2 regions of the Nocardia sp. NPDC050408 genome follow, and region 2 is predicted to be linked to the other one. Evidence: riboswitches for the same ligand, from Rfam matches in the RefSeq annotation. Region 2 holds a riboswitch; the other holds the start of a gene.
The links. Region 2 has a riboswitch for cobalamin ahead of ACIBJI_RS31995 (CbtB-domain containing protein). Riboswitches for the same ligand answer to the same signal wherever they lie in the genome.

Region 1 (4,046 bases), on a different contig from region 2:
CACTTCCATATGCGAGCGCGCCGCCTCGATCGAGGTCACATCGGCATCCAATCCGGCGATCGCATCGATGACCTCACCGAATTCCGAATAGCAGAGATGGGTGTGGATCTGTGTGGCATCCGATACCCCGGAGGTCGCCAACCGGAACGCGCCGACCGACCACTCGAGGTACGCGCCCTGATCGGCCGCGCGCAGCGGCAGCAGTTCCCGCAGTGCGGGCTCGTCGACCTGGATGATCCGAATACCCGCGGCCTGCAGATCGACCGTTTCGTCCCGGATCGCCAGCGCCACCTGACGTGCCGAATCCGCCAACGGTTGGTCATCGCGCACGAATGACCAGGCCAGAATCGTCACCGGGCCGGTCAGCATGCCCTTGACCGGCTTATCGGTCAACGATTGCGCGTAGCCGATCCAATCCACCGTCATCGGTGCGGGCCGCGCCACATCTCCGAACAGAATCGGTGGCCGCACGCAACGGGTGCCGTAGGACTGCACCCAGCCCGCGTCGGTGGTGGCGAATCCGTCGAGCTGCTCGGCGAAGTACTGCACCATGTCATTGCGCTCCGGCTCGCCGTGCACCAGCACGTCCAGGCCCAGTTTCTCCTGCAACGCGATGACATCCGCGATTTCCGACCGCATCCGCCGCGCGTATTCGGTCTGATCGATCTCACCCTTGCGCAGTGCCGCACGCGCCAGCCGGATCGCCGAGGTCTGCGGATACGAACCGATCGTCGTCGTCGGCAACGAGGGCAGCCGCAGCCGCTCGGCCTGTAATGGCCGCCGCTGTTGCGCGGGAGCCCGCCGAGTTGCATCGGGACCCAGCGTGGCCAGGCGCGCCCGCACCTGCGGATTGCCCAACCGGGGATCGGTGCGCCTAGTGGCGAGAGCGGCACGGACCATGGCCAATTCATCGCAGATCGCCTCGGACCCCGCACTCAGTCCGGTCGCGAGCAACCGCACCTCGGCGACCTTCTCCGCACCGAAGGCCAACCACGAACGCAGCCGCTGGTCTAGGCCGGTTTCGCTCGCCAAGGAATAGGGCACGTGCAGCAACGAGCAGGAACTCGATACCGCAACGGACTTCGCGCACCCCAGCAGCGTGCCGAGCATCGTCAAAGCCTTATCCAAATCGGCCCGCCAGACATTTCGCCCGTCGACCACACCCGCCACCAGCAGCTTGTTCACCAGTGCCGGCACACCGGAGAAGTCCGCGTCTATGGTGAAATCCAGTGCGATACCTTCGATTTCGGTCTCGGCCAAAGCGCTCAACGCAGCACCTGGCTTGCCGAAGTAGGTGGCCACCAGCAGTGCTGGACGATCCGTCGCGGCCGATAGTTCGGCGTAGCTGCGCCGTACGAGTTCCACCTCGTCAGCCGTCAGGTCGGTGACCAGGACCGGCTCGTCGAGCTGCACCCACTGCGCGCCCGCCGCGGCCAGCAGCCGCAACAGCTCCCGATAGAGCGGCACCAACTCCTCCAGGCGATCCAACGCCGCACCACCGGTCGCCTTCGCCAGCTTCAGGAAGGTGATAGGCCCGACCACCACCGGACGCGCGGGCACCCCGAGTGCGAGCGCCTCCCGCAGCTCATCCAACACCTTCGACGGATCCAGCGAGAACACCGTCTCCGGACCGATTTCCGGCACCAGATAGTGGTAATTGGTATCGAACCACTTGGTCATTTCCAGCGGCTCGACCGTATCGGTGCCGCGCGCCGCCGCGAAATAGCGATCCAGCGGATCGGCGATACCGGCCACCCTGGGCGGCAGCGCGCCGAGCAGCACGGCGGTATCGAGCACCTGGTCGTAATAGGAAAAGGTGCCGACTGGGATGGAATCCAGACCGGCCCGCTGCAATTCGGTCAACTGATTGTGCCGCAGGTCAGCGGCGATCGCGTGCAGCCGCTGCGCGTCGATGCGTCCGGCCCAGTAGGACTCGGTGGCGCGCTTGAGCTCACGGTGCGGCCCCACCCTCGGGAGACCGAGAACCGTCGCGGTGAACGGGTTATGCGTAACAGTCACGAATTTCTCCAGTGCTGAGATCGAAGACCATCGCCCTACGAGCTAGCGGAGACCGAGTGACGTGCCGGCGCACCGACGGAGCCCGACAATCACACCAGAGGTCCGCGCGCCCAGTCCACGAGGCGGTGGCCGCCGGATACGGCGTATCCGACACGGCTGGCAGGTCTTCGGACTTGCGGGCACGGGCCTTCTGGCCGACCCCGTACGGGGCTCACCTACTGGCCGTCGCTTCCCGGGCTGACCATTTCGACCTGCAAGCAGTCGCTACAGACCATTTCGAGCGACCTGCAAGCAGTCGCTACAGACCATTTCGAGCGACCTGCAAGCAGTCGCTACGGCCTACCCAGTGCTGATGACGGCGGTCGTTCCTGCATACCGCTGCGGGACAGTCCCGGATTCTCACCGGGTTCCCTCTCGTCCGCGCACCGGTTACCCGATCCGCGAACTCGACTCCGTAACGCGACGATGGGGCTCCATCTCGTCTGCGCACGGCGAACCAGCTGCGTCGACCAGCATAGTCGGTAGCGCCATCCGATTTCCGTGCTACGCCAGTCAACACACAGTTATGTGTCAGCGATATGAACACAACTTCGCAAGCCTGCTAGGACTCGTTGTGAAGATTCCTGCGAAAGGGACTTCCCTGTCAGGCCACGATTCCGGGGCGGGTACCTTAGTTCAATGTTCTCGAAAGTCTTGGTTGCCAACCGTGGCGAGATCGCCATCCGCGCCTTCCGTGCGGCCTACGAACTCGGCATCGGGACAGTCGCCGTCTTCCCGTACGAGGATCGCAACTCGGTCCACCGGTTGAAGGCCGCGGAGTCCTACCAGATCGGCGAACAGGGGCACCCGGTTCGGGCGTACCTGTCGATCGAGGCGATCATCGCGGCGGCCAAGTCCGCGGGTGCCGACGCCATCTACCCCGGTTACGGCTTCCTCTCCGAGAACCCGGACCTCGCGGCGGCCTGCGCCCGCGAGGGCATCACCTTCATCGGTCCGTCGGCCGACGTGCTCGAACTGGCTGGTAACAAGGCCCGTGCGATCGAAGCGGCGCGGGCGGCGGGGCTGCCGGTGCTGAAGTCCAGCGCCCCCTCCGCCGATGTGGACGAACTGCTGGCCGCATCCGAGGTCCTGGATTATCCGATCTTCGTGAAGGCCGTAGCGGGTGGCGGTGGGCGCGGTATGCGCCGGGTGGCCGATCCGGCACAGCTGCGCGAATCGATCGAGGCCGCATCCCGTGAGGCGGAGTCGGCCTTCGGTGATCCGACCGTCTTCCTGGAACAGGCCGTGGTGAACCCGCGCCACATCGAGGTGCAGATCCTGGCCGACCAGCACGGGAATGTCATGCACCTGTTCGAGCGCGACTGTTCGGTGCAACGCCGCCACCAGAAGGTGATCGAGCTCGCGCCCGCCCCGAACCTGGATCCCGCACTGCGCGAGCGCATCTGCAACGACGCCGTGGCCTTCGCTCGCCAGATCGGCTACAGCTGCGCGGGCACCGTCGAATTCCTGCTCGACGAGCGCGGCAACCACGTCTTCATCGAGATGAACCCGCGCATCCAGGTCGAGCACACGGTGACCGAGGAGATCACCGATGTCGATCTGGTGCAGTCCCAGCTGCGCATCGCGGCGGGGGAGAGCCTCGAACAGCTCGGCCTGAGCCAGGACAAGGTCGCCATTCGCGGTGCGGCCCTGCAGTGCCGGATCACCACCGAGGATCCGGCCAACGGCTTCCGCCCCGACACCGGCCGCATCACCGCCTACCGCACCCCCGGTGGCGCGGGCATCCGACTCGACGGCGGCGCGAACCTGGGCGCGGAGATCGGCGCCTACTTCGACTCGATGCTGGTCAAGCTCACCTGCCGCGGCCGCGATCTGCACGCTGCGGTGGCGCGCGCCAGCCGTGCACTCGCGGAATTCCGCATTCGCGGCGTCACCACCAACATCCCGTTCCTGCTCGCGGTGCTCGACGATCCGGACTTCAGGGCGGGCCGGGTCACCACCTCGTTCATCGATGAGCGCCCGCAGTT
Region 2 (4,046 bases):
CCGCATCTGCCCCTCGGGAGTGATGGTGAATTCGCCTTCGATCAAGAGCGCCGGCGCTTCGACCGCGCGCCATTGCGCCCAGAAGTCGCGGGTCCCCCACTCCTCGGAGATATCGCGGAAGGTCGCGACCGAACCGTGTAGGCGATAGCCGTCCGGACCCTGATCGAAAGAGTCGAGGAAGTACCGCCCGGCGACCGGGCCGAAGAAATCCAACACCGCGTCCGCATTCGGAAATGGCTGCGGCCAGGCCTCGATCATGGCCGCCCAGTTCGCGGCGGTGCGGCCGCGGAAGTCGGGGGCGATATCCTCGACCACCAGCGCGCGCACCCGCTGCGGATACTGCGCCGCGAATACCCAGCCGTGCAGGCCACCCATCGAATGTCCGATGACCACCATGGGTTCGGAAATTTCGGCCGTCGCCGAAGCGAGGTCATCGATGAAAGCCTCGGTGGTCAGCTCCACGGGTGCGGGGCGACCGTGACCAGCGGCGTCGAAGGTGTAGATGTGGCCGAACTTCCGCAGCCAGCCCAGCTGATCGCGCCAGGTGCGGGCACTGCCCATCAGTCCGTGCAGCAGCAGGATCGGCACTCCCGCTCCGCCTTCGTCGTACAACACTGTGTTATCTTGCCGCGCCTTCGGCGCGGCGGGTTCGCGGCCCCCTGGTGTCTCGCGTCCGAGCCGTCGAGACTCGCGACTTCGTCGCATGCGCTTCGACGGCTCGGACGCGAGACGGGCCGCGAACGGTCGCTCGTAAGACTCGCTCCGTGGTGGTTGGTGATGGCGGGGCCGTTCGGCACCCGGTGCACGCATGCGGGAAGGCGAGTCCCGTGACTTCGTCGCATGCGGTTCGACGGCTCGGACGCGAGACGGGCCGCGAGCTCCTCGCTCGTAAGAGCCGTCATTGCAGAGTCTCGCAATCGACTCGCCTTCGATGGTCTGCCCCGTATGCGCTGCGGGGTGCCCGGTTGGCACGGACGTATCGTCGGAGCCATGGCTGTTGTGAAGATCAATGCGATCGAGGTTCCGGAGGGCGCGGGCCCCGAGTTGGAGAAGCGATTCGCCCATCGCGCACATGCGGTCGAGGGCTCGCCGGGCTTCCTCGGCTTCCAATTGCTGCGGCCGGTGGCCGGGGAGAACCGGTACTTCGTTGTCACCCAGTGGGATTCGGAGGAGTCGTTCGCGGCGTGGCGGGACGGGCCCGCGCGCGAGGCGCACGCCGGCGAGCGGCAGAAGCCGGTTTCGACGGGTGCCTCGCTGCTGGAGTTCGAGGTCGTACTGGACGTCGCGGCCAAGTCCGCTTCCTGAAACCGCTGGACAGACGCGGCGCGCGACTCGCCCATCCCGGCCTGGGCAAGTTGCCCGCCGTGTTGACGGCGAGTGCGAGGGGATGTCACAGTTCGAAATGACAAACGCGAGGGTGACGCGGTAATTCGGTGAAATTCCGAAGCGGTCGCGCCACTGTGTTCTTGCACCGAGTCCTTGGTGCCGGAAAGCCAGACACCGGCACCTTCGCACCGAACAACTCACGGGACGCGCATCCCTAGGAGGACTCGAATGGCTATCGCGCATTCACCGAGTCGGGCAACTGATTCACTCGGCACGCTGCTCATCGCAGTAGGCGTCGTTCTTCTCGCATTGCTCACGCTGTACCTGGTCGGCTTCGATCAGGGCGTCATCTCGCGCAGCGGGATGTATCTGCATGAGCTCATGCACGACGGACGCCACCTGCTCGGTGTGCCGTGCCATTGATCGGATCGCTCAAGACCCTGCTGCTCCGTGGCCTGCTGGCCGGCCTCATCGCCGGCCTGCTGGCTGCGACAGTGGGCTACTTCGTCGGCGAACCCAAGATCGACACCGCCATTTCTATCGAAGAAGCCAATTCCGCTAAAGAACAGGCCGCCGAGCACGCCCAGGAACCAGCCGGGCATACACACGGCGACGAGGAAGAACCGCTGGTCAGCCGTTCCGGACAGAAGTTCGGGCAGTTCCTTGCCCTCGGACTTGCCGGGCTCGCGTTCGGGGCGATCTTCGCTTCGGTCGCGTCTTTCGCGCGCCGATACACCACCTTGTCCGGACCGAAGCTCGCGCTCGGATTGGCATTGGCAGGTTGGACCGCGATCGTAGCGGTGCCGTTCTTCAAGTACCCGGCCAATCCGCCCGCCGTGGGTGAACCGGACACAATCAACCAGCGCACCCTGCTGTGGTTGGCGGCGGTGCTACTCGGACTGGCTGCGGTCGGCATCGGGCTGTACGTCTACAAACTGCTTGCCGCGCAACTCGGTACGATCCGGCTGATCGCCGGGGTCGCGGCGTTCGTGCTCATCGTCGTGCTCGGGTACATCCTGTTGCCCGGCGTCAACGAGGTGAACGACGACTTCCCGGCCGTTCTGCTGTGGCAGTTCCGTGCGACATCGCTCGGCGAGACGGCCACGCTGTGGGCCTGCCTCGGTCTCGGATTCGCGGCACTCACCGAATTCGCCACGCGCGATAGCACTCCGGTACGAGAAACGGCTGCTACCGCAGGCTGATCCGGAGTTCGGAACGCGAAAGGCAGTGTCGGTTGTATGACCGGCACTGCCTTTTCCGCACAGCCACGAACCGACCCACCGCGCTCGATTTCCGTGGCATTCATCGGACTCGTAGTAGCGCTGCTGTGCGGCGTCGGCGAGGCCATCACATACATCGCCGTGCAATTGGACCGCCCGAACGCCGATATCGGCTCGCTCGCAACAGGTCTAGCTATTCGCGGCGGCATCTATCTGGTGGTTCTCGGCGTTGCCGTCCAGATGGCGCGCGGTGCCCGCTGGGCCAAGACGGTACTCACCTTGGGCATCGGTGTGATCGGCCTGGCCTCGTTGATCATCGAACCACTGGCAGCCACGTTGTCCGCCAAGCAAATCGGCGACCTGTTCGACAACCTCACCGCATCCGCGGTGATCACCGGAACCTTCCGCACCGGGCATATCCTCGCCGTCCTGATCGCCATCCCCGCCATGTACCACCCGAGTGCCCGCCGCTACTTCCGAGGGGAAGCGAGGCAATTGGTGTCGCATAGGTAGTGGCTATCGCGCACAGGCTATTCGGTATGTGCGACAGCATTATTGCCAGCCGGGGCGGACCAGGCCGGATTCGTAGGCCATGACTACGAGTTGGGTGCGGTCTCGCGCGTCCAGCTTCATGAGGATGCGGCTGACGTGGGTGCGGGCGGTGGCGGGGCTCATAAACAGGCGCTCGCCGATTTCGGCATTGGTGAGACCCTCCGCCACCAGGGTCATCACCTCGCGCTCGCGGTCGGTCAGTTCGGTGAAGGCGGCGGGTGGGGGCTGTTTGGCATGGGCGGAGAATTCGGCGATGAGGCGGCGCGTGACACCGGGCGAGAGCAGGGCATCACCCGCGGCGACAACTCGGATAGCACGGACGAGATCAGCGGGCTCGGTGTGTTTGACCAGGAATCCCGTTGCCCCCGCGCGCATGGCCTCGAAGACGTATTCGTCGAGTTCGAAGGTGGTCAGGACGACCACCCGCACATCGGCGAGTTTCGGATCCGCAGCGATCATTCGGGTGGCGGCAAGTCCATCCAGAACGGGCATTCTGATATCCATCAGGACCACGTCGGGGGTCAGACTGCGGGTCATGCGGACGGCTTGTTCACCGTTATCGGCCTCACCCACCACCTGGATGTCGTCCTGTGCCTCGAGCAGTGCGACGAAACCGCCGCGCACAAGTGCCTGATCGTCGGCAACAAGCACCCGAACAGGCCCACCTGTCGAATTGCCGCGGGATCCCGCGTTCATCGCGCCTCCTCCTGAGCCCCCATCTGGGACGGTAGCCGAGCCACCACGCGGTATCCGCCACTCGGCCGAGGGCCGGCGATGAGCTGTCCGCCGAGGGCGTGTGCGCGCTCGCGCATGCCGAGAATGCCATTGCCGCCGCTGGCTCCGGACTTCGATTGTGTGCCGGTGGCGCGAGCATTGTCGATGGTGATCTCGACCGAATCGGCGGCATACCGGATGGTCACCGCGGCCGGCGCGCCGGGCGCGTGGCGG

Region 1: it holds a riboswitch for cobalamin, as region 2 does, so the genes downstream of both, metE (5-methyltetrahydropteroyltriglutamate--homocysteine S-methyltransferase) here and ACIBJI_RS31995 (CbtB-domain containing protein) in region 2, are expected to answer to the same signal.

What each region holds. Positions count from the first base shown of each region.
Region 1 covers NZ_JBITIL010000007.1:275,020-279,065, reverse strand. The annotation lists gene metE (5-methyltetrahydropteroyltriglutamate--homocysteine S-methyltransferase) at 1-2,019, opposite strand, end outside; cobalamin riboswitch at 2,160-2,464, opposite strand; gene ACIBJI_RS23270 (pyruvate carboxylase) at 2,698-4,046, shown strand, end outside.
Region 2 covers NZ_JBITIL010000015.1:135,679-139,724, reverse strand. The annotation lists gene ACIBJI_RS32005 (alpha/beta fold hydrolase) at 1-615, opposite strand, end outside; gene mhuD (mycobilin-forming heme oxygenase MhuD) at 991-1,305, shown strand; cobalamin riboswitch at 1,371-1,524, shown strand; gene ACIBJI_RS31995 (CbtB-domain containing protein) at 1,555-1,749, shown strand; gene ACIBJI_RS31990 (CbtA family protein) at 1,740-2,528, shown strand; gene ACIBJI_RS31985 (hypothetical protein) at 2,565-3,059, shown strand; gene ACIBJI_RS31980 (response regulator transcription factor) at 3,099-3,794, opposite strand; gene ACIBJI_RS31975 (histidine kinase) at 3,791-4,046, opposite strand, start outside.